DNA from 3 places in the Variovorax sp. 160MFSha2.1 genome. Region 2 is predicted to be linked to each of the others. Evidence: predicted binding sites of a transcription regulator. Region 2 holds the regulator's gene; each other region holds the start of a gene.
The links. Region 2 encodes LexA, which represses DNA repair genes until DNA is damaged. Its sites were predicted from a motif close to ACTGTATNNNNATACAGT; they were not measured.

Region 1: the regulator LexA is predicted to act here: its motif matches at 6,119-6,136, upstream of ABL838_RS04450 (putative DNA modification/repair radical SAM protein).
Region 3: the regulator LexA is predicted to act here: its motif matches at 1,746-1,763, upstream of ABL838_RS20945 (PA0069 family radical SAM protein).

The regions. Positions count from the first base shown of each region.
Region 1 covers NZ_CP157624.1:1,034,073-1,043,462, forward strand. The annotation lists gene ABL838_RS04430 (sigma-54-dependent transcriptional regulator) at 1-123, opposite strand, end outside; gene ABL838_RS04435 (sensor histidine kinase) at 120-2,159, opposite strand; gene ABL838_RS04440 (tripartite tricarboxylate transporter substrate-binding protein) at 2,282-3,283, opposite strand; gene ABL838_RS04445 (DUF6351 family protein) at 3,367-5,715, opposite strand; gene ABL838_RS04450 (putative DNA modification/repair radical SAM protein) at 6,151-7,413, shown strand; gene ABL838_RS04455 (UdgX family uracil-DNA binding protein) at 7,436-8,866, shown strand; gene ABL838_RS04460 (DUF2892 domain-containing protein) at 8,978-9,196, shown strand; gene ABL838_RS04465 (RNA polymerase sigma factor) at 9,200-9,390, shown strand, end outside.
Region 2 covers NZ_CP157624.1:3,652,077-3,661,466, reverse strand. The annotation lists gene ABL838_RS16550 (Crp/Fnr family transcriptional regulator) at 1-684, opposite strand, end outside; gene ABL838_RS16545 (oxepin-CoA hydrolase, alternative type) at 762-1,544, opposite strand; gene ABL838_RS16540 (3-hydroxyacyl-CoA dehydrogenase) at 1,578-3,098, opposite strand; gene ABL838_RS16535 (MFS transporter) at 3,249-4,406, opposite strand; gene ABL838_RS16530 (D-2-hydroxyacid dehydrogenase family protein) at 4,403-5,410, opposite strand; gene ABL838_RS16525 (hypothetical protein) at 5,535-5,912, opposite strand; gene lexA (transcriptional repressor LexA) at 6,061-6,744, opposite strand; gene ABL838_RS16515 (asparaginase) at 6,818-7,783, shown strand; gene adk (adenylate kinase) at 7,847-8,503, opposite strand; gene kdsB (3-deoxy-manno-octulosonate cytidylyltransferase) at 8,641-9,390, opposite strand, start outside.
Region 3 covers NZ_CP157624.1:4,585,937-4,595,326, reverse strand. The annotation lists gene ABL838_RS20960 (SAM-dependent methyltransferase) at 1-562, opposite strand, end outside; gene ABL838_RS20955 (thiol-disulfide oxidoreductase DCC family protein) at 592-1,014, opposite strand; gene ABL838_RS20950 (GbsR/MarR family transcriptional regulator) at 1,074-1,667, opposite strand; gene ABL838_RS20945 (PA0069 family radical SAM protein) at 1,792-2,886, shown strand; gene ABL838_RS20940 (LysR family transcriptional regulator) at 3,154-4,053, opposite strand; gene ABL838_RS20935 (amidase) at 4,165-5,574, shown strand; gene ABL838_RS20930 (tripartite tricarboxylate transporter substrate-binding protein) at 5,617-6,588, shown strand; gene ABL838_RS20925 (MFS transporter) at 6,595-8,058, shown strand; gene ABL838_RS20920 (RNA methyltransferase) at 8,172-9,221, shown strand; gene ABL838_RS20915 (alpha/beta fold hydrolase) at 9,214-9,390, opposite strand, start outside.

The sequences.
Region 1 (9,390 bases), 2.6 Mb from region 2:
CACCTGCTCGGCCGAGCCGAAGCCCGTCACGCGCAAGCCCGCCAGCTGCAGCGCCTGCGTGCTGCCCAGCCGCACGGCCGGGTCGTCCTCGACGAAGAGAACCTCGAGCTCGTGTTCAGTCATGAAATGTTCCCTGCATTGCGTGTGCCGCCATCGCGCAGCGTGACCACGAAGGCCGCGCCGCCGAGTTCGCCCTCGCCGGCGCGCAGCAGCCCGCCGAAGTCGCGCACGATGCCGGCCGAGATGGCCAGCCCCAGGCCCAGGCCCAGGCCCTGTTCCTTGGTGGTGAAGAAGGGCTCGAAGAGGCGCGGCATCACCTCGGGCGCGATGCCGGTGCCGTTGTCGTGCACCTCCACCGCAACGCCCTCGGCGGTGCGGCGCGCCGCGATGCGCACGCGGCGCGGGCTGGCACCGGCGGCCGCGACCGCGTCGAAGGCGTTGACCAGCAGGTTCACCAGCACCTGCTCGAGCCGGTTGCCCTCGCAGCGCGCGAAGAGCCCGGGCTCGATGAACTGCTCGAGCTCGATGCGCTCCTGGCGGATGCGCTGGCCCAGCAGGAAGAGCGCATCGGCGATCACGTCGGCCAGCGCCACCGACTGCAGTTCCACCGCCGAGCGGCGCGCGAATTTCTTGAGCTGCGCGGTGATCTGGCCCATGCGGTCGGTCAGCTCGCAGATGGTGCGCAGGTTCAGGTCGACCTGCTCGGACTGCCCGCGCTCCAGGAACACCACCGCATTGGCCGACAGCGTGCGCAACGCGGCCAGCGGCTGGTTGAGCTCGTGCGTGATGCCGGCCGACATCTGGCCCAGCACGGCCATCTTGCCGGTCTGCACCAGGTCGTCGAGCGTGTTCTTCAGCATCTCCTCGGCGCGCTTGCGCTCGGCGATCTCGGTCTGCAGGTGCTGGTTGGCCTCGCTCAGCGCCTCGGTGCGCAGCTCGACCTTGTGCTCCAGCTCGTCGTAGGCGCCCTGCAGCGCCTCGCGCGCGGCCAGCCGCTGGTGCACGATGCGCCGGCGCTGCTGCAGGTACATCACCAGCAGCGTGAGGAACACCAGCGCGAACATCGTGGCCAGCGCGCTGGTGCGGGCGAGCGCGTGCGCCGGCTTCATGTCCGACAGCATGATGAGCTTCCAGTCGGTGCCGTCGACCCGGCGGCTGTCGAGCAGGTAGTCGGGGCCGAAGGGCGTGGCGCCGGGGCGCTGCGGCGCCTCCTCGTTCGCGCGCAGCTGCACCACGGTGCCTTCGCCGCCCGACAGCGGCCGGTGCTCGCGCATGTCGATGGGCGTGAGCGCGCCGGCCTCTGTGTACTGGCGCGTCTGCGCGAGCTGCCGGAGCGTCTCGCTCGACAGCGGGCGCAGCGCGCGGAATTTCCAGCCGGGGTCGGAGGAGAGGAACACCACGCCGTTGCCGTCGATGGCGAACACACGGTCGGCCGAATGCGACCAGGCTGCGTCGAGCTTGTCGAGGTTGACCTTCACGGTGGCCACGCCCAGCCGGCGCGCGCCGTCGATGATGCCGAACGAGAAGTAGTAGCCCGGCTCGCGGCTGACCGTGCCGATGCCGTAGAAGCGCCCCGGCACGCCGCGCAGCGCGTCCTGGAAGTAGGGGCGGTAGGAGAAGTTCATGTCCACGAAGCTGCCCGGCTGGTTCCAGTTGCTGGCGGCCAGCGTGAGGCCGGTCTCGTCCATCACGTAGATGGCCGAGGCCTGCGCGTGCGCGTTGACGGTCTCGAGGTAGACGTTGGCGTCCAGCTGCTGGCCGGCGTCGCGCGGCTTGCGCAGCAGGTCGAGCACGTCGGGGCTCAGCGACACCACCTGCGGCAGGTATTCGTAGCGGCTGAGCTCGCTGCGCAGGCTGGTGGCGTAGATGTCGAGCCGGTGCAGCGTGCCCTGCTGCAGCGAGCGGATGCCCGCGCGCTCGCCCAGCAGGTAGGCCAGCGCGCCGCCGGCCGCGATGAGGCACAGCCACACGCAGACGGCGGCCCACAGGCGCCAGCGCGCGAGAGGCGGCGCCCCGGCCGCGAGGGTGGGGGCGTCGCCGTGGAAGCGCGCCAGCACGGCCTTGTCGCGCAGGTCGTCGGGCGATCCGGCAAAGCCGGCCCGGTAAGGCGCGGAAAGCTTCAGCACGGCGCGGCCGGCCGATAGGAGCAGTGACGACACGGGAGCGGGAAGCGGGAGTCCGCCGTCGGGCAGCAAAGGGCCCTGATGGTATGCAGCACTCCCTGCCGCGCCGAGGCGGAATTACCCTCGCTGTCGCCCATGCGTCGCACCATGCGCGTGCCTCAGTCGGCGTACACGCCGGCGGCCTTGATGACCGGGCCGAAGCGCGCCACCTCCTGCTGCACGAACTTCCTGTGCTCGGCCGGCTCGACGCGCCGGTCGGCCACCACCACCGCGCCCAGGCCTTCCTCCTTCCTGATGAAGTCGGGGTCCTTCAGCGCGACCTTGAGCGCGTCGTTGAGCTTCTTGAGCACCGGCGCGGGCGTGCCCTTGGGCGCGTAGAGGCCGTGCCAGATGGTCACCTGGAAGTTCTTCAGCCCCGACTCGTCCAGCGTGGGCAGGTCCTTCAGCGCGGGCGTGCCCAGCCGCTTGAGCGTGGTCACGCCGTAGGCCTTGACCTTCCTGGCCTCGATCTGCGAAGTGGTGTTGGTGGTCTGGTCGCACAGCAGGTCGATCTGCCCGCCGAGCAGGTCGGCGATGGCGGGGGCGGTGCCCTTGTAGGGCACGGTGGTCATCTCGGCCTTGAGCTCGCTTTGCAGCAGCAGCCCGCACAGGTGCGAGGCCGAGCCGATGCCCGCGTTGCCGAGGTTGGTCTTGCCGGGGTTCTTCGCGATCCACTCGCGCAGTTCCTTGAAGCTGCCGGCCTCCAGCTGGGGCTTGCCGATGACGGTCATGGGCACGTCGTTGATCATGCCCAGGTATTCGAAGTCGGTCTCGTAGTCGTAAGGCAGCTTGCGGTAGAGCACCGGCGTGGTGGCCATGCCCACGTGGGTGAGCAGCAGCGTGTAGCCGTCGGGCCGGGCGCGCGCCACCTTGGCGTTGCCGATGGTGCTGCCGGCACCGGCGGCGTTGTCGATCACGATGCTGGTGCCGTCCAGCGGCTTGCGCATGGCCTCGGCCAGGTCGCGCGCCACCCGGTCGGTGGGGCCGCCGGCCGCGAAGGGTACGACGATGGTGATGGGCTTGCCCGCGGGAAAGTCTTGCGCGTGCGCGCCGGTGGCGGCGGCCAGGCCGAGGGCCAGGCCCAGTGCGAGGTGGACGGCGGACACAGGGGTCTTCTTCATGGATGCTTTCAAGGTTCACTCCAGGGGAAAAGGCGGGCGGGCCTGCATGTGCGGTCGCGCGTGCAGGCCGCCCGCGGCTTGGCTTACAGGAAGCTCGACATCAGCTTCTTCGTGATGTCGAACAGCAGGTTCACGGGCGACGGCCCGAACGACAGCCAGGTGCCGGCGAGCGGCTGCTGGCCGACGCCGGGCTTGGTCCAGTCGCACACGCCGTCGGGGAAGGCTGCGTTCAGGCGTGCCCATTGCGTGGGGTTGAAGCTCACGCTGTAGTCCGACGGGTTCAGCGGCTTCAGCTGGCACTTGGCGATGTCGTCGGTGAGCGGGCCGCCCGCTGCCATGCGCGGCGTGGTGCCGGCCGGGTAGAAGGTGTTGCACGCGCCGGTGCCGAAGGCGGTCTGCTCCTCGGTGTACTTCAGGCCCGCGTTCCAGCAGGCGTCCTGCAGGTCGGCCGGGCGGTTGGCGGCGATCTTCTGTGCCTTGGTGCGATCGGAGGTGTCGGCCTTCACCGCGGTGAGCCACTTCACCATCTCGTCGAAGGCGGCCGCGCTGCCGCCGCCCATGGTCCACATCACGTGGTTGTCGATGTTGCCGTTGGCGCGGCGCAGGCGCTCGCGCATCGAGAACGAGTGGATCTTGGTGTGGATGTCGCCGCCGGTGGCGCCGTCGTTGTAGTCGCGCAGGTCGATGATGGCGGTGGAGGCCAGCCCGCCCGCGCCGTTGACGATGCGGCCCGACTGGTAGGCCCGGCGCAGCGCGTCGATGTCGCCCACGGTGCGCGCGGCGGTGCGCTTCATGTCGCGGTCGACGCCGCCCACGCGCTCGTTCAGGTCGAGGAACTTCTCGATGCCGAGCTTGCCCTCGTTGAGCGCGTTCAGGCCGTACTGGATGCCCACGTTGTCGATCGGGCGCAGCGCGAAGCCCTCGGCCTCGGTCTTGCCGTAGACGTTCACCGTGTGGTCGAACACCGTCGCGCGCGCGCCCGTGGGGTTGGTCAGCGCGTTGTAGCGCTGCTCGGCGGGCACGCCCGCGGGGAACGAAACAGTGGGATCCAGGCGACCCGCGCTGTTGCTCATGTTGGGGATGTTGCCGATCTGCAGGTAGCCCGAGATCGCCTGCTTCTCGGCCGTGGTGTAGGCCAGCGCCGCGGTGGCAGGGTCGTTGAAGTAGTTGTTGAGCACGCGCGAGTCGTGCAGCTTGAAGATGGTGGAGGAGGTGACGTCGGCGAACACCTGGCTCACCACCACGCCGTCGAACAGGCCGGGGTAGTTGTCGCTGGTCTGGTGGCTCTGGTAGGAGCCGCCCGAGCCGCCGGTGCCGATGGTGTGGGCCGGCACGCCGAAGTTCTCGATGAAGCGCTCCTTCACCATCGCGATGGTCTCCGAGGAAAGCTGGTCGTTGCAGTTGGTGCCGAAGACGTTGAGCGTGGAGGTGGTCACGGCGAAGCCGCGGCTCTGGTAGGTCGGGTTGATCAGCGTGGCGAAGTCGTTGCCCTGCTGGAACCATCCGCCCTGGCAGCCGCCACCCAGCGGGTAGAGCAGCGTGCCGTTCCAGCCGGCCGGGCGCGAGGTGGGCGAGGGCGCGGGCTCGTTGAGCACGTCGTGCAGGATCGCCGACTGGTACAGCCCGCGGTTGATGGTGCCGCTTTCGAGCCGCACCACGTAGGGCACCTGCTTGCCGTTGATGGTGAGCCAGGCCATGTTGGCCGGGTAGGCGGTGATCGATTCCGGCACGAAGCGCACGTTGCTGCCGGCGGTGGTGCGGTAGTAGTAGTCGACGCGCGTCTCCACCGAGCACTTGCCGTCGTCCAGCGGCTTGAGCACCTGGCCGCCCATGCGGGTGAAGGTGGCGTAGCCGCACACGAAGGGCTCCTCGTGCGGGCCGGAGATCACCGGGCCGGTGATCGGGTAGGCCGTCAGCTGCAGCTTCGCGCTGTAGCCGCCGTAGCTCGCGACCAGCTCGTTGGAGCCCGGCTTGAGCCCCGTGACCTTGCCCACCAGGCGGCCGCTGGCGGGGTCGCGCGAGAACGCCGCCGTCACGTCGCGCCCGTCGACCGACACCGCGAGGCTGCCGTCGGCCTTCTCGCGCAGCAGCTCCAGCTCGACCAGCGCGTCGTCGCCGGTCACCAGCTGCGGCGACGAGGACAACACGCCGATGCGCACCGTGGCATCGACCGGCGGCGGGTTGCCGGGGCCGGACGGGTCGGTGGGCGTGGCGCCGCCACCGCCTCCTCCGCCTCCGCCTCCGCCGGCAGCGGGCGGAATGAAGCTGAAGCCGCCTCCACCTCCGCCGGCAGCGGGCGGAATGAAGCTGAAGCCGCCTCCACCTCCGCCGCTGCCGCCGCCGCAGGCGGTGAGCGCCAGCACGGCCAGCAGCGTGCCGATGCGCACGGGGGTCGGGCGAAGGCGGGTGCTCTTCTTCTGGGTTCTGATCATCTTCTCTGTCTCCGTTGTGGTTCTGGTTGAACAAGCGATGGGGGAAAAGCGGCTCCCCCCGGCCGGCACGGCCATGCGGCGGCGCGACCCGGCGCGGGCCGGATCGAAGCGCGACGCGCGGCGCGTCAGTGCGAGGCGGTGAGTGGGAGGCCGGCCGGCGGTGGCGGCGCGGCGGCGAGTGCGGGCAGGTCGGTCATTGGCGTGTCTCCATCCTCTGTCGGGTGTGCCGCATGGATAGCAACGCATGTGCCACGCAGGCCGTCAAACCCAAGTGACTGATTCCATTGGAGTTTTTTCGGAAGACCTGCGGTTTTCCCGCAAATCGGCGGCTGAAAAACCAGCCATCGCCGGCGTCGCGCGGCCGGAAAACCGCACGCCAGGGGCAGGACACAATCAGCTTAAAACTGTATATTCATACAGTATTCGACCGATCCCATGGAAATCCAGCGCAAACTCGCCATCCTGGCCGACGCCGCCAAGTACGACGCTTCCTGCGCGTCGAGCGGCTCCCAGCCGCGCGACTCGCTCGGCGGGCGCGGCATCGGCTCCACCGAGGGCGCCGGCATCTGCCACAGCTATGCGCCCGACGGCCGCTGCATCTCGCTGCTGAAGGTGCTGCTGACCAACCACTGCCAGTACGACTGCCTCTACTGCGTGAACCGCGCATCGAGCAACGTGCCGCGGGCGCGCTTCCGGGTCGAGGAGGTGGTGCAGCTCACGCTCGACTTCTACCGGCGCAATTGCATCGAGGGCCTGTTCCTGTCCAGCGGCATCGTCAAGTCGCCCGACCACACGATGGAGCAGGTGGTCGAGGTCGCGCGCCAGCTGCGCGAGGAGCACGACTTCCGCGGCTACATCCACCTCAAGACCATTCCCGACGCCAGCGACGAACTGCTGGCGCGCGCCGGCCGCTATGCCGACCGGCTCAGCATCAACGTCGAACTGCCCACCGCCGAGGGCCTGCGCGCGCTGGCTCCGGAGAAGGACGAGAGCGCCATCCGCCGCTCGATGGCGCGGCTGCGGCTTCGCATCGACGACACCCGCGAGGAGGCGCGCCGCGTGTTGCCGATCCGCGCTCTGCCGGGCGCCGCGCCGGCCGCCGCGAAGCCGCCGCCCTTCGCGCCCGCCGGCCAGAGCACGCAGATGATCGTGGGCGCCGACGCCACCGACGACCGGCACATCCTGGCCTCCAGCGCCACGCTCTACGGCGCCTACAAGCTGCGGCGCGTGTACTACTCGGCCTTCAGCCCCATTCCCGACGCGGCCCGCGCGCTGCCGCTGGCCGCGCCGCCGCTGATGCGCGAGCACCGGCTCTACCAGGCCGACTGGCTCATGCGCTTCTACGGCTTCGAGCACCAGGAGATCGTGGCGTCGCCCGACGGCCTGCTGCGGCTGGACGTCGATCCCAAGCTGGCCTGGGCGCTGGCGCATGCGGAGCGCTTTCCGGTCGACCTGAACCACGCCCCGCGCGAGATGCTGCTGCGCGTGCCCGGCCTCGGGGTGAAGGCCGTGGAGCGGCTGCTGCAGGCGCGGCGCGTTCGACGGGTGCGTGCCGACGACCTGCGGCGCCTGCACGTGCCGGCGCGCAAGGTGCTGCCCTTCGTGGTGGCGGACGGGCACCGGCCGGCGGCCAACGCGATGGCGATGTCCGGCTCTGCTGCCGCGGCGGCAGAGCCGGCGCAGGCGGCGCTGTTCTGAGGGCGGCAAGCCTGGCATCGGCATGCGCGTGTGTCTCGAAGACCCGGTCGATCTCGATGCCTTCCGCGGCCATGCGCGGCGGCTGCTGGCTGCCGGCGTGCCGCCGGAGCAGGTCGAATGGAGCGAAGGTGGCAACGATCTGTTCGGCGAAGCGCCGGACCTGCCGCCCGCGCGGGTGCAACCAGCGGTAGCCCGGCAGGCCGTGCCCGCATCCTTCGTCGAACTGTGCGCCGACGTGATCCTGCACCGCGACGCGCAGCGCCTGGCCTTGCTCTACCGCCTGCTGTGGCGCCTGGTGCACGAGTCGGCGCTGCGCCACGACCCGCTGGACGCCGACATGATGCAGGCGCAGCTCATGGCCCGCTCGGTGCGCCGCGACATCCACAAGATGCGCGCCTTCGTGCGCTTCACCCGCGTCGTGGACGCGCAGGGCGCCGAGCGCCACGTCGCGTGGTTCGAGCCCGAGCACCGCATCGTCGAGGCCAACGCGCCTTTCTTCGCGCGCCGCTTCGCGCAGATGCGCTGGGCCATCCTCACGCCGCGGCGGTGCGTGGAATGGGACGGGCAGGCGCTGTCGTTCCGCGAGGGCGCGGACCGCCGCCAGAAGCCCGCGCCCGACGAGGGCGAGCAGCTCTGGCTCACCTACTACGAGAACATCTTCAACCCCGCGCGGCTCAAGCTCGCGACGATGCGGCGCGAGATGCCGCGCCGCTACTGGCACAACCTGCCCGAGGCCGCGCTGATCCAGCCGCTGGCCGATGCGGCCGAGGCGCGCAGCCAGTCGATGATCGAAGCGCCGGCCACGCCCGCGCGCCGCATCCGCCCGCCGCTGCTGATGCATCCGCGCCCGGCCGAAGGCGCGGCGCCCGCCGACCTGGACGCGCTGCGCGCCGCGGCGCACGGCTGCCGCGCCTGCCCGATCGGCGCGCTCGCCACCCAGGCCGTGTGCGGCGAGGGCCCGGCCGGCGCGCATCACATGCTCGTCGGCGAACAGCCCGGCGACCAGGAGGACCTGGCGGGCCGGCCCTTCGTCGGGCCGGCGGGCCAGTTGCTCGACCGCGCGATGGCGCAACTGGGCTGGGCGCGGGAGAGCGTCTACCTGGCCAATGCCGTCAAGCACTTCAAGTACGAGCTGCGCGGCAAGCGCCGCATCCACAAGACCGCCGGCCAGCGCGAGGCCGAGGCCTGCGCCCACTGGCTGGACAGCGAGATCGCACTCGTGCAGCCCAAGGCGCTGGTGGCCCTGGGCGCCACCGCCGCGCGCGCCCTGCTCGGGCGGCCGGTGGCGGTGCAGGCCGAGCGCGGCGCCTGGCTGCGCGAGCGCGGGGACGGCCGGCCCGTGCTCGTCACGCTGCATCCTTCGGCGCTGCTGCGGCTGCCGCCCGAGGAGCGTGCCGAGGCGCAGGCGCGCTGGCTGGACGACCTCGCGCTGGCGATGGCGGCGCCCGCGTAGAAGAAAAGAAAAAAAGAAAATCCGCGCATCCCGCGAACCGTTTCGCGGGCTCGGCGCCTCTTCGTGTCCGAGGGTCTTCCTCAGCACTCAAGAAGGATCGAAGGAATCGCCATGCTCTACGCCAAGAACCTACCCGGCTGGGAACGCGCGCTGCGCATCGCCATGGGCCTCGCCGGCCTCGCTTTCGCCGCCATCGGCTGGAGTACCGCCGGCTTCGGGCTTGCCGTGGCCGTCGCCCTCATGGGCGCCATGCTGGCGCTGACAGGCCTGTTCGGCTTCTGCCCGATGTGCGCGATGGTCGGGCGCAAGCTCGACGGAAAAGGGCGCTGAACCGTGGCCTCCGGCACCGACCGCACCGGCCTGATCCACGCCGCGCAGACCGGCGACCCGGCCGCCATCGCCAGCCTGCTCGCGGTCTGCCAGGCCGACGCGCGCCGCTACGCCTGGCGGCACTGCCAGGCCAGCGACGTGGACGACGCGGTGCAGGAGTCGCTGCTGGTCGTCGCGCGCAAGGTGCGGGCGCT
Region 2 (9,390 bases):
GCGGTCGAGCACCACGAGGCCGCCCGGCTCGATGCGGATGGTGCCCTCGCGCTCCATGGTCTTGAGCTCCTGGTTGACCCGCTGGCGCGACGCACCCAGCAGCTGCGCCAGTTCTTCCTGCGCGAGCTGCAAGCCGATGCGCATCTGGCTGCCGTCTTCCAGGTTGGGCACGCCGTAGCTGCGCACCAGGTGGATGAGCTGCTTGGCCAGCCGCGCGCGCAGCGGCAGGGTGTTGAGGTCTTCCACCAGCCCGAAGAGCGTGCGGATGCGCCGCGCCTGCAGCCGCATCAGCGCCTCGTACAGCTCCACGTGCGAGGCCAGGATCTTCTGGAAGTCGGCGCGTGCCACGCACAGGATCGTGGTGTCGCCATGCGAGTAGGTGTCGTGCGTGCGCCGGTCCCCGTCGAACATCGCCACGTCGCCGAACCAGATGCCCGGCTCCACGTAGGTCAGCGTCACCTGCTTGCCCGAGACGGCCGTCGAACTCACCCGCACCGCGCCCTTGGCGCAGGCGATCCAGTGTTCGGGCGGATCGCCGCGGGCAGCGATCAGGTCGCCGTCCTTGTAGCGTTTGACGAAGGCGCATCGGAGGATGTCGTGCCGCAGCGATGGAGAAAGGGAAGAAAACCAGCGACCACTGTTGATCGCTTCACGTTCTTCGATGGTAAGAATGGGGTCGTCCATTGGTCTGTCCTCTCGGCGACTGGAAGGCTGGTGGGTGTCACGGGAGCGACGCTATGCGGCGTTGCTCGGTTACTCGGCTATTCGTACTGCGGCGGTTTCTTCTCGAGGAACGCGGCGATGCCGATGCCTGCGTTCGCGTGGTGCAGGTTGCGCACGAAATGGTCTCGCTCCTGCGCGAGCTGCGATGCCAGCGTGGCGCCCCGGGCCTCGCTCAGCAACTCCTTGATGCTGGCCAGCGAGTTCGGTGCGCGCGCATTGAGCCGGCCCGCCAGCGCCAGCGCGCCCGCGAGGGCCTGGCCGCTTTCGGTGAGCTCGTTGACGAGGCCCAGCGCATGCAGGCGCGAAGCCTCGATGCGCTCGCCGTTCATCAACCATTCGCTCGCAAGCTGGCGCGGCAGCTGCCGGCCCAGGTGCCAGCTCAGGCCGCCGTCGGGCGACAGCGCCACGTTGCTGTAGGAGGCTGCGAAGACCGCATCGCGCGCCGACACCACGAAGTCGCAGGCCAGCGCGAGCGAGAAGCCCGCGCCGGCAGCCGCGCCCTCGACGGCGGCGATGACCGGCTTGGGAAAGGTGCGGATCGAATCGATCCAGTTGTGCAGGCCCTCGATGCTCTCGGCCTGAACCGAGCGGTCGAGCTGCCGGTTGGCCAGCAGCCGCTGCAGCGAGCCGCCGGCGCAGAACCATGAGCCTTCGCCCACGATGACCACGCTGCGGATCTCCGCGCTGTTCTCGGCGCCGTTGAGCGCCTCGATGCCCGCTGCGTAGATGTCGGGGCCCAGCGCGTTGCGCTGGCTCGGGTTGGAGATCGTCAGCACCATGGTGCTGCCCTCGCTCGTGCTCTTGAGTTCTGCGGTGCTCATGGCTCGCTTCCGTGCTCCTCGTTCATTTCGTGATCATTCTTCCTCGTGCAGCAGGCTCAGGCCCAGCGCGCCGCGGCGGCGCAGCCATGGGCTCGGGCGATAGCGCGGGTCGCCATACACCGTCTGCAGGTTGAACAGCACCTCGAGCATGTTGGTCGGTCCGTAGAGGTTGCCCATGGCCAGCGGGCCGCGCGGATAGCCCAGGCCCAGCTGCACGGCGGTCTCGAGGTCGGCCGGCGTGCACACGCGCTGCTGGCACATGTCGGCGGCGATGTTGACGATGGTGCCGATCACGCGCTGCGTGACGAAGCCGCCGCTGTCGCGGATCACGCTCACGGCCTTGCCGTCGCGTGCGAAGAGCGCGTGCGCTGCATCGCGGATGTCTCGGCGCGTGGCCGGGTTGGTGGCGAGCACGCGGCGCTTGGTGGCCGCGTCGTCGATCAGCATGTCGATGCCGACGGTGCGCGTGGCGTCCAGGCGCTCGACCGCGGCCACCGTCGTCACGTCGAAGCCCAGCGGCGCCACCAGGATCAGCGAATGCGGCGCGGCGGTGGCGCCGCTGTCGATCTGCGCACCCAGCGTGTTCACCAGGCGCAGCAGCTCGGCACGGCGTGCCGCGCGCGGCGACACCCACACCGAAGGCGTGCCTTCGACCACCGGCGCGGGCGCCTCGGGCACCTGCTGCATCACGCCGTCGTCGTAGCGGTAGAAGCCTTCACCGGTCTTGCGGCCCAGCGCGCCGGCGGCAAGGCGCTGCGCGGTGATCACGCTGGGGCGGAAGCGCGGCTCCTCGAAGTACTGGTGATAGATCGACTCCATCACCGGGTGCGACACGTCGAGCGCCGTCAGGTCCAGCAGCTCGAAGGGGCCGAGGCGGAAGCCGGCCTGGTCCTTGAGGATGCGGTCGACGGTTGCGAAATCGGCCACGCCTTCACCGACGATGCGCAGCGCCTCGGTGCCGTAGCCGCGGCCTGCATGGTTGACGATGAAGCCGGGCGTGTCCTGCGCCTGCACTGCGCTGTGGCCCATCTGCGTGGCGTAGCCGGCGAGCTGCTTGCAGACTTCGGGTGCGGTCTTGAAGCCCGCGACCACCTCGACCACCTTCATCAACGGCACCGGGTTGAAGAAGTGGAAGCCCGCGACGCGCGCCGGATGCTTCAGGCCGGCTGCGATGGCCGTCACCGAGAGGGATGAGGTGTTGGTGACCAGCGTGGCAGTCTCCGCCACCACGCCTTCGAGCTCGCTGAAGAGCTTGCGCTTGACTTCCAGGTCTTCGACGATGGCTTCGACGATCAGGTCGCAGCCGGCCAGCGCCTGGATTGAATCGACAGCCTTTACGCGGGCGATGTACGCGTCGCGCATGGCGGCGTCGATCTTGTTCTTCTCGTGCAGCTTGTTCCATTGGGCACTGAGGGCTTCGCGCCCGCGCTCGGCGGCGCCCGCAAAGCTGTCGAGCAGCAGCACGTCGCTGCCTGCCTGCGCCGCGATCTGCGCGATGCCGCGACCCATGGCGCCGGCGCCGACGACGCCGATTCGGGAGTAGTTCACTGTCATTTGCTGGAGATTTTCACTGGTTGGGTGGTATCCGGACCTGCGGGGCAGGCGTCGACACAGGTGCCGTACGCATCGACACTGCTGTCGAAGTCTTCGATTTTGCAGCCCCGCGCGGGCGGGGCGTGACGGGTTTTACGCGGGGGCGCGCTTTCAGGGCGCACGACGGCTGCGGTCGATGGCCACGCTCAGCGAGATGGCGACCATCAGCAGGCCGAGGCCGACCCAGCTCATCCATGCGCCCGCATCGTTGGCGAGCAGCCAGCCACCCAGCGCTGCGCCCACGGCTTGCCCGGTGTAGATGCCGGAACTGTTGAGCGCCACCGAGCCCGGCGCCAGCGCGGGCGCCAGGCCCACCAGGCGGGCCTGCTGCGCCGAGTTGGTCGCGAAGCAGCCCAGTCCCCAGGGAACGAGCACCACCGCCAGCCACGCCAGCGTGGAGGCCAGCGGCCACAGCAGCAGGCTGGAGGCGATCAGCACCGTGGTGACGAGCACCATGCGCCCGGCGCCCACGCGGTCGATGAAGCGGCTGACCACCATGTTGCCGACCAGCCCGCAGGCACCGAACAGCGCCCACATCACGCTCAGCGTGGTGGCGTCGGCGCCGAAGCTCTGCTTGAGGATCGGGCCGAAATAGCTGAACAGCACGAACTGGCCCGCGCCCTGCAGCGCCGTGACCGAGACAATGCCCATCAGCACCGGGCTGCGCAGCACGCGCGACCATGCGGCGGCCGTCAGCGCGGCGGGGCGGATGCCGTTGGGCAAGGTGAGCCACACCGATGTCGCGCTCGCGACACTGAGCGCCGCAATCGCCGCAAAAGCCATGCGCCAGCCCAGGTGCCCGCCGATCAGCGCGCCGATGGGCAGGCCCAGCACAGAGGCCATCGACCAGCCGAGAAAGACGAAGGTCACGGCCCGCCCGCGATGCTCCGGCGGCACAAGCAGGCCGGCACAGGCGGCGGCCTGGGGCGTGAAGATCGCGGGCGCGATCACCGTGAGCATGCGCACCGGCAGCAGGGTGCCGAAGGTGGGCATGAGCGCGCAGAGAACGTGGCCGATGGCGTACCAGAGGAGGGTGAGGGCGAGAAGCTGGCGGCGGTCCCATCCGGCCACTGCGGCGGCCAGCAACGGTGCGCCTACGCACATGACCGCCGCGGCGGCAGTGATGAGCTGCCCCGCCGTGGCGGCCGTGACCGAGAGCGAGGCGCTGATCTCGTTGAGCGTGCCGGGCACGACCATCACGCCCGTTCCGATCACGAAATTGCCGGCAAGCAGCGCACAGAGCGCCCTCCGTGGCGCCGGCTGGCTCACCGACGGACCTGCAGCGCGCCGGGATTCACGATGTTCGTGGGGTTGCCGTTGATGTAGCTCACGACGTTGTCGAAGGCCTGGCCGAAGTAGCTCTCGTAGCTTTCCTGCTCGACGTAGCCGATGTGCGGCGTGCAGATGCAGTTCTCGAGGCGCAGCAGCGCGTGGCCCTGCAGCGGCGGTTCGCTCTCGAACACGTCGACGGCCGCCAGCCCGGGGCGGCCGCGGTTGAGGGCCGCGAGCAGGGCATCGGCCTCGACCAGCTCCGCGCGCGAGGTGTTCACGAACAGGGCGGTCGGCTTCATGCGCGAGAGGTCCTCGAGGGTGATGAGGCCGTTGGTCTCTTCGTTGAGCCGCAGGTGCACCGACAGCACGTCGGCCGCGGCGAAGAACTCATGGCGGTTCTGGGCCACCTGGAAGCCGTCGGAGCGCGCCTTGGCGCAGCTGGCTTCACGGCCCCAGATCACGACCTGCATGCCGAAGGCCTGCCCGTAGCGCGCCACCAGCTGGCCGATGCGCCCGTAGCCCCAGATGCACAGAGTCTTGCCCTTGAGTACGGAGCCGATGCCGAAGTTGGGCGGCATCGAGGCCGACTTGAGCCCGGACTGCTGCCAAGCTCCGTGCTTGAGGTTGCTGATGTACTGCGGCAGCCGGCGCATGGCGGCCATGATGAGCGCCCAGGTGAGCTCGGCGGGCGCCTGGGGAGAGCCGGAACCCTCTGCCACGGCCACGCCGCGCTCGGTGCAGGCCGCGACGTCGATGTGTCCGGCGACGCGCCCGGTCTGGGAAATGAGCTTGAGCTTGGGTAGCTTCTCGATGAGCTGGCGCGAGATCTGGGTGCGTTCGCGGATCAGCACGATCACGTCGGCGTCCTTGAGTCGGACCGACAACTGCCCAATGCCTTTGACCGTGTTGGTATAGACCTTGGCCGCGTATGCGTCCAGCTTGGAAGCGCAGCGCAGCTTGCGTACGGCGTCCTGGTAATCGTCGAGGATCACAATGTTCATGGCGTGCCATTGTGCCTCGCAGCATTGGAATGTCGCGCCGGCGAACGTTTGGATACCCGCCCTGCAGCCGCTTGTAGAGCGGTTCGGGCCCCGTACAGGACCCGATGCCGGGCTCAGTGCAGGTTCAATGCAGACGCGTCGAGCGAGGGGCCGCAGCCATGGTTTCGGCGGCTTCCAGAGCGGCCAGGCGGTCGAGTTCGGCGCAGACGTCGGCCATGCGGCCGGAGATCAGCACCCGGTTGCTGTTGCGCTGCTGGCCCTTGCCGTCGACCACGCGGACCACGCGCAGCGGGCGTGCCGCAGCGGCTTTTTCAGAAGGGGCGGTGCCGCCGGTGCGGGCTGCACAGGCGGGGCGCACGGCCACGTAGCGCAGTCCAGCGGAGGACTCTGCGGAATCGAGATGATCCCTGCGATGGGAGGGGCGGCGTGCCGGCATCAGCCGGTTGGCCAGCGATTGCAGCGGCATCCAGATGTCGGCGATGGCGAGGAGGGCGATTCCCATGTGAACTCCAAAAAAGTATGAGGTTGAACACAGGCAGGATTTCTTGAATCGGCCGCGACAGGGTGATGGCGAAGAAGCTTCGCCATACGCCCGCCACCTGTCGCTGCCGGATGGGGTGCTGTTGCTCTGGAAAGCAGGCCGCCGCGGCCTACATCAGCATGGTGTTGCGGATGAGGCCGACCGCGAGGCCTTCGATTTCGAAAGGCTCGCCGGGCTGCACGATGATGGTCGGGTAATCGGGGTTCTCGGCGTGCAGCTCGATGACCTGTTTGTTGCGCTTCAGGCGCTTGACGGTCACTTCGTCGCCCAGGCGCGCGACAACGATCTGGCCGTTGCGTGCTTCCTTGGTGGCCTGCACCGCGAGCAGGTCGCCGTCCATGATGCCGGCGTCGCGCATCGACATGCCGCGCACCTTGAGCAGGTAGTCGGGCTGGCGCTGGAACAGCGTGTTCTCGACGTAGAAGGTCTGGTCGACGTGCTCTTGAGCCAGGATTGGCGAGCCGGCTGCGACACGGCCGATGAGCGGCAGCGCCAGCTGGGCCATGCCGGGCAGCGAGAGGGAGAACTGTCCACCCTCGCGATGGCGCGTTTCGTTGAGCGAGCGCAGCGCGTCGCCCTTGAGGCGGATGCCACGCGAGGTGCCGCTGACCAGCTCGATGACGCCCTTGCGCGCCAGTGCCTGCAGGTGCTCTTCGGCGGCATTGGCCGATTTGAATCCGAGTTCATTGGCGATTTCGGCGCGCGTGGGTGGCGCACCGGTGCGTGCGATGGCGCTCTGGATGAGGTCCAGGATCTGCTGCTGGCGGGCTGTAAGCTTCACGGCGAACTGCATGTGTGGTTCCTTGCGGCACTGGTTGGATATCCAGTGCCTGTATTTTTAACCAGTTTTTAGAAGTTGACAAGCCATGGTCAATTCCTCTTCGCCCGAACTGCCGCGCCGCGTGGTGGTTCTGGGCACCGGCGGCACCATCGCGGGCCGGGCCGCCAGCAGCGGCGACAACATCGGCTACACCGCCGCGCAGGTGGGCGTGGCCGACCTGCTGGGTGGCATCGAGGCACCCGACGGCGTGATGCTGGAGGCCGAGCAGGTGGCTCAGGTCGACAGCAAGGACATGTCCTTCGCCATCTGGCAGCAGTTGGCCCGGCGCTGCGCGCACTGGCTGGCGCAGGCCGATGTGGCGGGTGTGGTGATCACGCACGGCACCGACACGATCGAGGAAACCGCGTTCTTCCTGCATTCTGTGCTGGTGCCGTCCAAGCCCGTCGTGCTGACCTGCGCGATGCGCCCAGCCACTGCGCTGTCGCCGGACGGTCCGCAGAACGTTCGTGATGCGATCAGCGTCGCCGCCTCACGGGGTGCGCACGGAGTCACCGTGGTGTGCGCGGGGGCGATCCATGCCGGCGTCGACATCCAGAAGGTCCATACCTATCGGCTGGACGCCTTTGCTTCGGGCGATGCGGGCCCCGTGGGCTATGTGGAGGAGGGCGAGGTACGCCTTGTCCGGTCGTGGCCGCAAGGCGGAACGCTGCCGGTAGTGAAGCTCTTCGGTGCTACCGAGGTGCAGTGGCCGCGCGTGGAGATCGTGATGAGCCACGCCGGTGCCAGCGGTGCGGTGATCGAGGCGCTGCTTCAGGCGGGCGGAGTGGATCCTCTGCGCGGACTGGTGCTTGCCACCACCGGCAACGGCACCTTGCACCATGCGCTGGAAGCTGCCGCGCTCAAGGCCCGGGACGCCGGCATCGAGGTGCTCCGAGCCACCCGCTGCTCGAACGGGCGCATCCTGCCGAAGGCGGGGGATCCGCTTCGCGATGCGGGCTCGCTGACGCCCGCGAAGGCCCGCATCGCCCTGATGCTCGAATTGCTGGGCTGAAAGCAGAACCGCCCCTCTGGAGGGGCGGTTTGCTGCGAGTCGGATGATCGGTCGATCTTTCGATCAGCTGCTCAGCGCGGCCAAGGCGCGCTGGGTGATCTCGTCGACCGTGCCCACGCCCTTGATGGCGCGGTACTTAGGCGCGGCGGTCGGATCGGCCTTGGCCCAGGCGGAGTAGTAGTCGACCAGCGGACGCGTCTGCTGGCTGTACACGTCGAGCCGCTTGCGCACGGTTTCTTCCTTGTCGTCCTCGCGCTGGATGAGGTCCTCGCCGGTCACGTCGTCCTTGCCTTCCACCTTGGGCGGGTTGAACTTGACGTGGTAGGTGCGGCCCGAAGCCGGATGCGAGCGGCGGCCGCTCATGCGCTCGATGATGTCGCCGAAGGGCACGTCGATCTCGAGCACGTAGTCGAGCTTGACGCCTGCCGCCTTCATGGCGTCGGCCTGCGGAATGGTGCGGGGGAAGCCGTCGAACAGGAAGCCGCTAGCGCAGTCGGGCTGCGCGATGCGTTCCTTCACGAGATTGATGATCAGGTCGTCGCTGACCAGTGCGCCGGCGTCCATGACGGCCTTGGCCTGCAGCCCGAGGGGCGTGCCGGCCTTGACGGCTGCGCGCAGCATGTCGCCGGTCGAAATCTGGGGAATGCTGTATTTCTGGCAAATGAAGGCCGCTTGCGTGCCTTTGCCCGCCCCGGGCGCGCCCAGCAAAATTAGTCTCATGGTGTCCTCGGACGGTTCTTAGATTTTGTGTCGCGCCGAGCGTCGGCCCCATGGCTGGGCTGGGCGGAGTTGCTTCGAGGATAGCATGCGTGCCCTTCGGGAAATCCCGCTGTCGGTGGCCGTGGAGACGCGCAGGCTCAGGCGCCGGCCGCCGCGAAGACGGCTCGCACGCGCGCCAGGTCTTCCGGCGTGTCGATGCCGGGCCCCGGCGCCACATGGCTCACATGCACCGCGATGCGATGCCCGTGCCACAGCGCGCGCAGCTGTTCGAGTGCCTCCGTCGACTCGACGGGCGCAGGGGGCAGCGAAGGAAATCGCCGTACGAAGCCGGCGCGGTAGCCATAGATTCCGATGTGGCGCAGTGCCGCGGGGGTGGCAGGCAGCATCGCAGGTGCGGCGCCATTGGCGGAGCCGTCGCGCCACCAAGGGATCGGCGCGCGGCTGAAGTACATCGCGTTGTCCTGCGCATCGAGCACGACCTTCACGACATTGGGATTCATGAAGTCGCCGACCGAGTCGATCTCGTGGGCGGCGGTGCTCATCGCCGCCTCGGCGTGCGTGGCGAGCGTGGACGCCACGGCGTCGATCAGCGCGGGGTCGATCAGCGGCTCATCGCCCTGTACGTTGACGACGATGTCCTCACCATCCAGGCCCAGTTGCTCGCAGGCTTCGGCCAGCCGGTCGGTGCCGCTGGGGTGATCCTGCCGCGTGAGCACAACCTCGACGCCATGCGCCTTGCAGGCTTCGACGATGGATGGATCGTCGCCGGCGACCACCACGCGTGCAGCGCCCGACTCGCTGGCGCGCTGCGCCACGCGCACCACCATGGGCACGCCGGCGATATCGGCCAGGGGTTTGTTGGGAAGCCGTGTCGACGCGAGCCGCGC
Region 3 (9,390 bases), 930 kb from region 2:
CGAGGCGCGCACCGGGCTTGAGCAGCCGCGCGGCCTCGCGGATGAAGTCGGCCTTGTCGGTGCCGCCGGCATAGCAGGCGCTTTCTACAGCCCACGCGCCATCGGCCTGCGCGGCGGGCAGGCCGGTGCGGGTGTAGTCGGCATCGATGTGCGCCATGCGGTCCGCCACGCCCGCGGCGGCGTCGAGCTTCGCGGCGATGCGGTTCTGCACGGCTACGTTGGTCACGGTGATGGCATAGAGCGATGCGTGGTCGCCAACCAGCGTGCGCGCGGTGGCGCCGGCGCCGCAGCCCATGTCGATCACGCAGCGGCGGGGTGCATCGTCGAGGCGCAGCGCACGGCCGACCACGCGGTTCATCTCGACCAGCATGCCCTCGCGCCGCAGCGGGTTCAGCCCCACGCGCCAGAAGCCGAAGTGCATGTTGTAGCTGGGGCTCCAGGCGCTGTAGTCGGTCGCGACCTCGGTGAAGTAGTCCTGCGTGTCCTCGGCGGTGATGGGGGCGCCGGTGTGCTCGACAGTTCCGCGCGGCATGCGGAAGTCGGGCTGGAAGACGGTGGGCATGGTGGGTTCCCCGTGTGGTTGTTTCTTCTTCAGATGCGGCAGTTGCCGTCATCGCATGAAGGGGCGACGCGTCCCGCCAGCCTGGCGGCCAGCCAGCGCGGAATGCGGTAGCGGTTGCGTGCCAGAAGCGCATAGGCGCGATCGGCCAGCGGCGCGACCAGCGGCAGGTCGAGCAGCAGGCCGCCGCTGGACAGGCCCACCGCCGCGCGGCAGATGCGGATGGCCGGCACGCCGACGTGCACCTTGCCGTCGGCGCTGGAGACGTGGATGGCCGCCATCAGCGCCTCGCGCGGTGCCGGGCCGCCGGTGAAGCCGATGGGCGAGCAGTCGACCAGCTGAAGCCGGCCGGCAGCGTCGCGTGCCTTGAGGGCGCCCATTTCGGCAGAGCAGATCGCGCAGCTTGCATCGAAATAGATCGTGAGCGGATAGGTGGGTGTCACGGTATGGCTCATGGCGTTCTTCGTTCTCGATATTTCTGTCAAAACAGAAATTGTTGGGCAAAAAAAGAGACTCAGATCATGGGCAGGCTGGCGTGGTGCGCGTCCGGGTCTTCGCCCTTGCCACCCTTGCCGCCTTGCGACGAATCGCCGCGAACGAACTTCTGCACGCTGGCACCCAGCGTCATCACCTTGTCGAGCGTGCCGGGCGACAGCCGCAGCATCTCGTCGGCCCAGGTGGCGAGCTTTTCCATGAGCTCCATCGTGGAGCGGATGCGGTCCTGCGCGTCGGCGGGCTCCTTCTGGAAGTCGGGGCTGGACACCAGCTCGCGCAGCACGCGCACCGTGGGGTCGAACTCGCGTTCCTTGCGCTCGCGCACCACGGTGCGGAACAGCTCCCACACGTCGACGCTGGTTTCGAAGTAGTCGCGCCGGTCGCCCAGCGTGTGGGTGATGCGGACCAGGTTCCAGGCCTGCAGTTCCTTCAGGCTGTTGCTGATGTTGGAGCGGGCCACGCCGAGCGTGTCGCACAGCTCCTCGGCGTTCATGGGCTTGCCGTAGGCGAAGAGCAGGGCGTGGATCTGCGAGACGGTGCGGTTGACGCCCCACAGCGAGCCCATTTCGCCCCAGTGCAGGACGAACTTGCGTTGGATGTCGGTGAGTTCCATGGCTCCGAGTTTAGGATTCCCGAAATTTCTGTCAAGAAAGAAATTAAAAAATCGGCAATGACGGTGAATCGGTGGAATACTGTATAAATAAACAGTAAATCGAGTTACCAAGGAGTCGCCGACCATGCCAGCCGCCTTCATTCCCATCCACGCCATCAAGGGCCGCGGCGCGGCCACGCACATCGCACACCGCTTTTCCAAGGACGAGCGCAACGCCTTCGACGACGGCTGGGGCACGCTGGAAGAAGGCGCGGCCGAGGCCGAGACGCTGCAGCCCCTGGCCACCGAGGTGCGCTTCGAGGACGTGAAGTCGGCCCTCAACGAGAACGACTCGCCCGACATCTACTTCGACCGCTCCCTCAACCCCTACCGGGGCTGCGAGCACGGCTGCATCTACTGCTTTGCGCGGCCCACGCACAGCTACCTCAACCTGTCGCCCGGCCTCGACTTCGAGACCAAGCTGATCGCCAAGCGCAACATCGCCGAGGTGCTGCGCGCCGAACTCGGGCGCCGCAGCTACCGGCCCAGCTACATCGCCATCGGCACCGCCACCGACTGCTACCAGCCCATCGAGCGCGAGCTGCGGCTGACGCGCTCGGTGATCGAACTGCTGGGCGAGGCGCGCCACCCCTTCGCGCTGGTCACCAAGTCGAGCGCCATCGAGCGCGATCTCGACCTGATCGCGCCCATGGCCGCCGACCACCTGGCGGCCGTGTACATCACCGTGACCACGCTCGACGGCGACCTCGCCCGCAAGCTGGAGCCCCGCGCCGCGGCGCCGCACCGGCGGCTGCGCACCATCCGCACGCTCACCGAGGCCGGCGTGCCGGTGGGCGTGAGCGTGGCGCCGCAGATCCCCTTCGTGACCGAAGACATGGAACAGGTGCTCGAAGCCGCATGGGAGGCCGGCGCGCGCAGCGCCTTCTACACGGTGGTGCGGTTGCCGTGGGAAGTGGCTCCGCTCTTCAAGGAGTGGCTGGCGCTGCACTACCCCCAGCGCGCCGACCGCATCATGGCGCGCATCCACGAAATGCGCGGCGGCAAGGACTACGACGCCGACTTCGCCACGCGAATGAAGGGCTCGGGCCTGTGGGCCGACCTGATCCACCAGCGTTTCCAGAAGGCGACGAACCGCCTGGGCTACAACCGCGAACGCATTCCGCTCGAAATTTCCGCGTTCCGCCCGCCGGGCGCGGCGGGGCAGGGCAGCCTGTTCTAGGGCCTGTTCACACTATTTCCGGGGTCGCGTTGGTGCTCCAAGGGGCTGGCTGCAAGGCGCCCGTGCGCAGCAAGGCTGAAGCCTTGCAAGCGCGGGCAACGCCGCAGACGGCCCCTTGGAGCACCAACCCTGCGGGAAGGGCAGCCAGGGCGGGCCACTCGGCGTTGCGTTCCTAGCGTGTGCGCATGCACACGCGTCGTCACGCGCCTTGATTGGCCCGCCCTGGCTGCCCTTCGCGACCCCGGAAATAGTGTGAACAGGCCCTAGCTAGGCCGCCTGTCGCACGGAGGCCCGCGCGCACGCCAGGAAGGGCTGGATCAGCGGGCTGTCCCAGTCGCTGCGCCAGCAGGCGGCGATCTCCATCTTCGCGTCGACGTTGCGCAGCGGCCTGAACACCACGCCCGGCGGCCGGCCGATCCGCGCGCATGCGGGCAGGATGGCCACGCCCTTGCCCGCGAGCACCAGCGCCAGCGCCGACACCATGGTCTCGACCCGCTGCGCGACGGGCATGCCGACGCCGTGCCGCCGCAGCATCGAGGCCACCACCGACTTGTCGAGATCGCCCTCGGGCACCGGCAGCCCGATGAGCGGCACGCCCTCGAGCCGCTGCAGCGGAACGCTGGCCATGCGCGCCAGCGGCGAATCCGCGCGCACCGCCAGCATCAGCGGCTGGGTGCCGATGCGCTCGACCGAGATGCCGGCCTGCGCGATGGGCGGAATGCAGATCGCCACCGACACGTCGGAATCGGCGATGGCCGAGATGTTGTTCACCGCGTTGAGCTCCACGTACTGGATCTCCACGTCGGGCAGCTTCGCGCGCAGCGCGTTCTCCAGGCGGGGCAGCACCAGGTAAGAGAGCACCACCATGGTTCCGACAGTGAGCCGGCCCCTGCTGCCCGAGCCTATGGCCCGCGCGGCGTCGAAGCCCTCGTTGGCCAGCAGCAGGGCTTCCTTCGCGCGCCTGAAGAGCGCATTGCCGGCATCGGTGATCTCCATGCCGCGCGCCGTGCGCTGGAACAGGGGCGTTCCCACCGAGGCTTCCAGGTTCCTGATGTGCACCGACAGCGGTGGCTGTGCCATGTTGAGCCGCCGTGCGGCCTTGCCCACGCTGCGTTCCTCGGCAACGGCCACGAAGTAGCGGAGCGTTCTGAAGTCTGGTGCTGCCATACGCTGGTCATATGCCTTTTCGAGAAAACAGTATTGGACTGGCTTCGGGGGCGCATCAATCATTTGCGCATGCAAAAGTATCCCCGTCTTCCGAAGTCCGAGATCTGCGAAATGTCCGCCGTGACACTGCGCTCCCTCGTCGCGCAACGCAAGCTCTCGCCGGTGGAGATCGTCGCCGAGGTGCTGCGCCGCGCAGATGCGGTGCAGCCGCTGCTGAACTGCTTCGTCACCCTATGCCACGAGCAGGCCATGGAAGAGGCCAGGAAGGCGGAGGCGGCCCTGATGAAGGGCGCGGCGCAGGGCCTGCTGCACGGCCTGCCCTTCACGGCGAAGGACATCGTCGATACCGCGGACGTCAGGACCACCTACGGCTCGGTGCTGCACCGCGACCATGTTCCCGCGCAGGACGCGCTGGCCGTGGCGCGCATTCGCCAGGCCGGCGGCATCCTGATCGGCAAGACCACCTCGTCCGAGTTCGGTGCCAAGTGCATGACCGATGCGCCCCTCTTCGGCAGCACCCGCAACGCATGGGACGCCACGCGCACCAGCGGCGGCTCCAGCGGAGGTGCGGCCGCCTCCATGGCGGCGGGCGTCGCGCCCCTGGCCATCGCCACCGACGGCGGCGGCTCCACCCGCATTCCCGCCGCCTGCAACGGCGTTGTGGGCCTGAAGCAGAGCCTGGGCGTGGTGCCGCACAGCCAGGTGCAGGACGCCTTCGGCAACTACACCTACGTGACGCCCACCACGCGCGACGTGGCCGACACCGCGCTCATGCTGCAGGCCATGACCGGCGCGCACGGCTGCGACCCGTGGTCGCTGGGCGTGCCCGCGCAGCCTTACTTCGACGCGCTGCGGCCCGCCTCCGACCTGCGCGGAAAGCGCGTCCTGTACCGTGCGACGCTGGAAGGGCGGCCGATCTCCGCCGACGTCGCCGCCGCCTTCGAGGCCGCGCTCGCCACGCTGCGCTCGATGGGGGCGCAACTGGAGGAGATGCCCGACGAGGGCTATGACGTCGAGCCGGTGTGGCGCGTGATCAACCACACCAGCTGGCGTGGCCGCTTCGCTCCGCTGGCCGAGGCGCACGGCGAGAAGCTCAGCCCCTCGCTGCTGCAGCAGCTCGCGCTGGCGCAGCACGTCGACGGCGTCGCCTTCCAGCAGGCCATGTTCGCCAGGACCGCGCTCTTTCGCCGGGTGCAGGCCCAGCTGGAGACGCACGACTTCATCTTCACGCCGACCCTTTCGCGCACGGCGCTGCCTATCGACCAGGACCTGTTCGGAAGCATCGAGATCGACGGCCAGTCCTATGCCGACCTGAGGCCGAACTGGTTCCCGTGGACGATGCCTTTCAACCTCACGGGCCATCCCGCCATCAGCCTGCCCTGCGGCGCCGGACGCGACGGCCTGCCCATCGGCATGCAACTGGTCGGCCGCTTCCGCGAAGACCAGCAGCTGCTGCAGGCCGCGGCCGGCTTCGAGGCCGCGCACAGGCCGGCGAACGCATTGCCCGTGCTGGCCTTCTGAGCCGGCCCTCCACCCGTTCCCAACTCCGCAGGTACTCCCACCATGGCCTCGTTCCTCAAGACACTTCTGCTGGGCGCCTCGATCGCCCTGGCCGGCGCGGCCGCGCATGCCGACAGCGCCACGCCCATCCGGCTGATCATCGGCTTTCCGCCGGGCGGCGCGCTCGACAGCCTCGCGCGTTCGCTGGCCGAGGACCTGCGCACCACGCTGAAGGAGCCCGTGCTGGTGGAGAACCGCCCCGGCGCTTCCACCCGCATCTCCATCGAGGCGGTGAAGGCTGCGAAGCCCGACGGCCGAACCATCCTGCTCGGGGCCACGCCGCCCTTCGTGCTCTTTCCGATGACCTACGCGCGGCTGAACTACGACGTCGACAAGGACTTCGTTCCCCTCGCGCACCTGGCGAACGTGCCCAGCGTGATCTCCGCGGGCGCGAACCAGCCGTTCAAAACGCTCGCGGAATACGTCGCATGGGTGCGCAAGAACCCTTCCGGCGGCAGCGTCGGCCTCACCAACCTCGGCGGCGGCCTGCATTTCAGCCTGCTGCAGCTGTCGAAGGCCATCGGCGTGCCGCTCACGCCCGTCACCTACCGGGGCGGCGCGCCGCTGGCCACCGACATCGTCGGCGACCACGTGCCGCTGGGTGCCGACGCGCTGGCCAGCCAGCTCGAACTGCATCGCGCGGGCAAGCTGCGCATCCTGGGCGTGGCGGGCACGAAACGGCTGAGCTGGCTGCCCGATGTTCCGACGATCAAGGAGTCGGGCTACGACGCCTTCGACCGCGCCAATGCCGCCTACGCTGCGTTCGTGCCTGCCGGCACGCCGAAGGACGTGGTCGCGAAGCTGGAGTCGGCCTTTCTCTCCGCGATGCGCAGCCCGCAGGTGCGCGGGCAGGTCGACCGCATGGGCCTCGAGCCCACGGGGCTGCCCGGCGCGGAAGTGAAGCGGATCATGGCCTCGGACCGCGCGTACTGGCGCCCCATCGTCGAGGCCTCGGGCTTCAAGAGCGAAGACTGAACGCAAGTGACTACCGGCAGTGAGGGCAGCGAGGGGGCGGACGACAGGGCTGGCTGGGCGGTGCTCGCAGCCGCCAGCGCCGGGGCGTTGCTGTGCTTTCTCAACCTCAGCGCGCTCAACGTCGCGCTGCCGGCAGTGGCGCGCAGCCTGCATGCTTCGCCCACGCAGGCGAGCTGGATCCTGCTGTCGTACATGCTGGTCAGCACCGTCTGCATCCTCAGCTTCGGGCGGCTGGCAGACCTGTGGGGGCGGCGCAGGCTCTTCCTCGCGGGGCTGTGCCTCTTCGTGGCCGCCTGCGCGGCATGCGCCTTCGCGCCCGACGCCGGGCTGATGCTGGCGGCACGCATCTGCCAGGCGGTGGGCGCGGCCGGCGTCATGGCCAATGCCAGCGCGCTGGTTGGAGACGCCTTCGGCCGCCGCAGGATGGGGCTGGCGCTCGGCGTGCTCGCCATGGTCGCGGCGCTGGCGCAGGTCGTGGGCCCGCTGGCCGGCGGCTTCGTCGTGTCGTGGTGGGGCTGGCGCGTGCTCTTCATGCTCAACGTGCCGCTGGGGCTGTGCGTGCTGGCCCTGTCGTGGAAGGTGCTGCCGGCGGGCGCAGCCGTGCGGTCGGAGCGCTTCGACCTTGCGGGCGCGGCGCTTTCCTTCGTTGGCATCGGATGCGTGACCTACGCGCTCTCGATGGCGGGCACGCGCGGCTGGACGAGCACGCCGGTGTGGGCGTTCATGTTCGCGGGGCTTGGCGCCATCGCGCTCTTCTACAGGGTCCAGGTGCGCGCATCGAGCCCGCTGGTCGATCCCTCGCTGTTCGGTGACCCGGTGCGCCGCACCGCCTACGCGGGCATCCTGCTGCTGTCGATGGCGCAGGCCGCGCCGCTGGTGCTGGTGGCGCTGTATCTGCAGGCCTGCGCGGGGCTGGAGCCCTCGCAGGCGGGCCTGCGGGTGGCCCCGGTCGCATTCGGCATGCTGATGGCCGCACCCGTGGCGGGCATGCTGATCCGGCGCTTCAGTCCCGAGGCGGTGTGCGTGGGCGGCATGCTGCTCGCGGCAGGCGCGCTGGCGATGCTGGCCACGCTGCTGCGGCCGGAGATCGGCGCGGTGCCGCTGTCGCTGTGCTTCTGGGGGCTGGGCCTCGGCATCGGCAGCTTCGTGACGCCGAACAACGCGTCGATCCTGCAGACAGTGACGCCGCAGCGCAGGGGCATCGCCAACGGCGTGCGCTCGACACTGCAGAACACCGGAATCATGGTGGGCACCGCGCTGGCGCTCAGCGTGGCGCTGGCGCGGCTTTCGCCAGGCTCGCAGCGCAGCGTTCTAGGCAACGCAGGCGCGGGACTTTCCGGCGTCGACGTGGCCATCTTCACCCGCGGCACCAGCGCCGCGCTGGCCCTGCTCGCGGTACTGTGCCTTGCGGGGTCGGCCATGATCGCCAGCAGCCGCCGCCGGGCCATGGGGCTGCAGTCGCAGGGCTGAGGCGGCTGGGGCCGTGCACAATCCGGGGCTTGTCGACCATCCTCCCGTGCGTTCGGCGCTGCTCCGAAAAAGGCAGCCGGCAGGCACGGGAAGCTTCCAGCCCCAGAGGGCGCATGCGAATCCACGAACTGAAAGAGCGGCTGCGAAAAGCCGGAGCCGGTCCCAGCCATGAGCAGCGCATCCTGCGGCTGTGGTCCCACGCCCTGCCCAGGAACAGCGGCAGGCGCCTGCCCGCGAGCTTCTTTCCCGCGCCGTTGATGGAGGCCTTGCCAGCCATCGAAGCCGAGCTTGCGGGGCTGGCGCGCGTGGTCGCGGCGCATCCGGGCGCCGATGGTTCCGAGCGGCTGCTGGTCGCGCTCGCCGACGGCCAGACCGTCGAAAGCGTGCTGCTGCCGCGCGACGGCCTCTGCGTGTCGTCGCAGGTTGGCTGCGCCGTCGGCTGCCAGTTCTGCATGACGGGCCGCGACGGCCTGCTGCGGCAGGTGGGAAGCGCCGAGATCATTGCCCAGGTCGCGCTCGCGCGCATGCGCAGGCCGGTGCGCAAGGTGGTGTTCATGGGCATGGGCGAGCCCGCGCACAACATGGACAACGTGCTGGAGGCCATCGAGCTGCTCGGCACCGTGGGCAATGTCGGCCACAAGAACCTCGTGTTCTCCACCGTGGGCGATCCGCGCGTGTTCGAGAGACTGGCCGGGGAGCGCGTCAGGCCCGCGCTGGCGCTCTCTCTGCACACCACCAAGGCCGGGCTGCGCAGGAAGCTGCTTCCGCGCGCGCCCAACATGACGCCGGAAGAACTGGTCGCCGCGGGCGAACGCTACGCGCGGGCCACCGGCTACCCCATCCAGTACCAGTGGACACTGCTGGAAGGCGTCAACGATGGGCAGGACGAGATCGACGGCATCGTCCGGCTGCTCACGGGCAAGTGGGGCGTGCTGAACATGATTCCGTTCAACGCGGTGGATGGCGTCGACTTCAACCGACCGTCCTGGGAACGCTGCAAGCAGATTGCCCGCACGCTGCACGAGCGCGGCATCCTGACGAAGCTGCGGCAGTCGGCGGGGCAGGACATCGACGGCGGGTGCGGCCAGCTGAGGGCGCGTGCCGCCGAAGTGGCCGAAGTGGCCGTACCGATCCGCAGGATCGAAGAGCTGCGCGTCAGCTGAAGGAAGCCATCCAGTCCCAGACCTGCGCGGGCGCCTCGACCATCACGTTGTGCCCATGCGGCCCGAGGTCGCGCGCTTCGGCGTCGAGCGAGCGGGTCTGCTCCAGCGTCACCATCGCATCGTTGCCTCCGCGCGCGAGATGAACGGGGCAGCGCGCGAGCGTCATCAG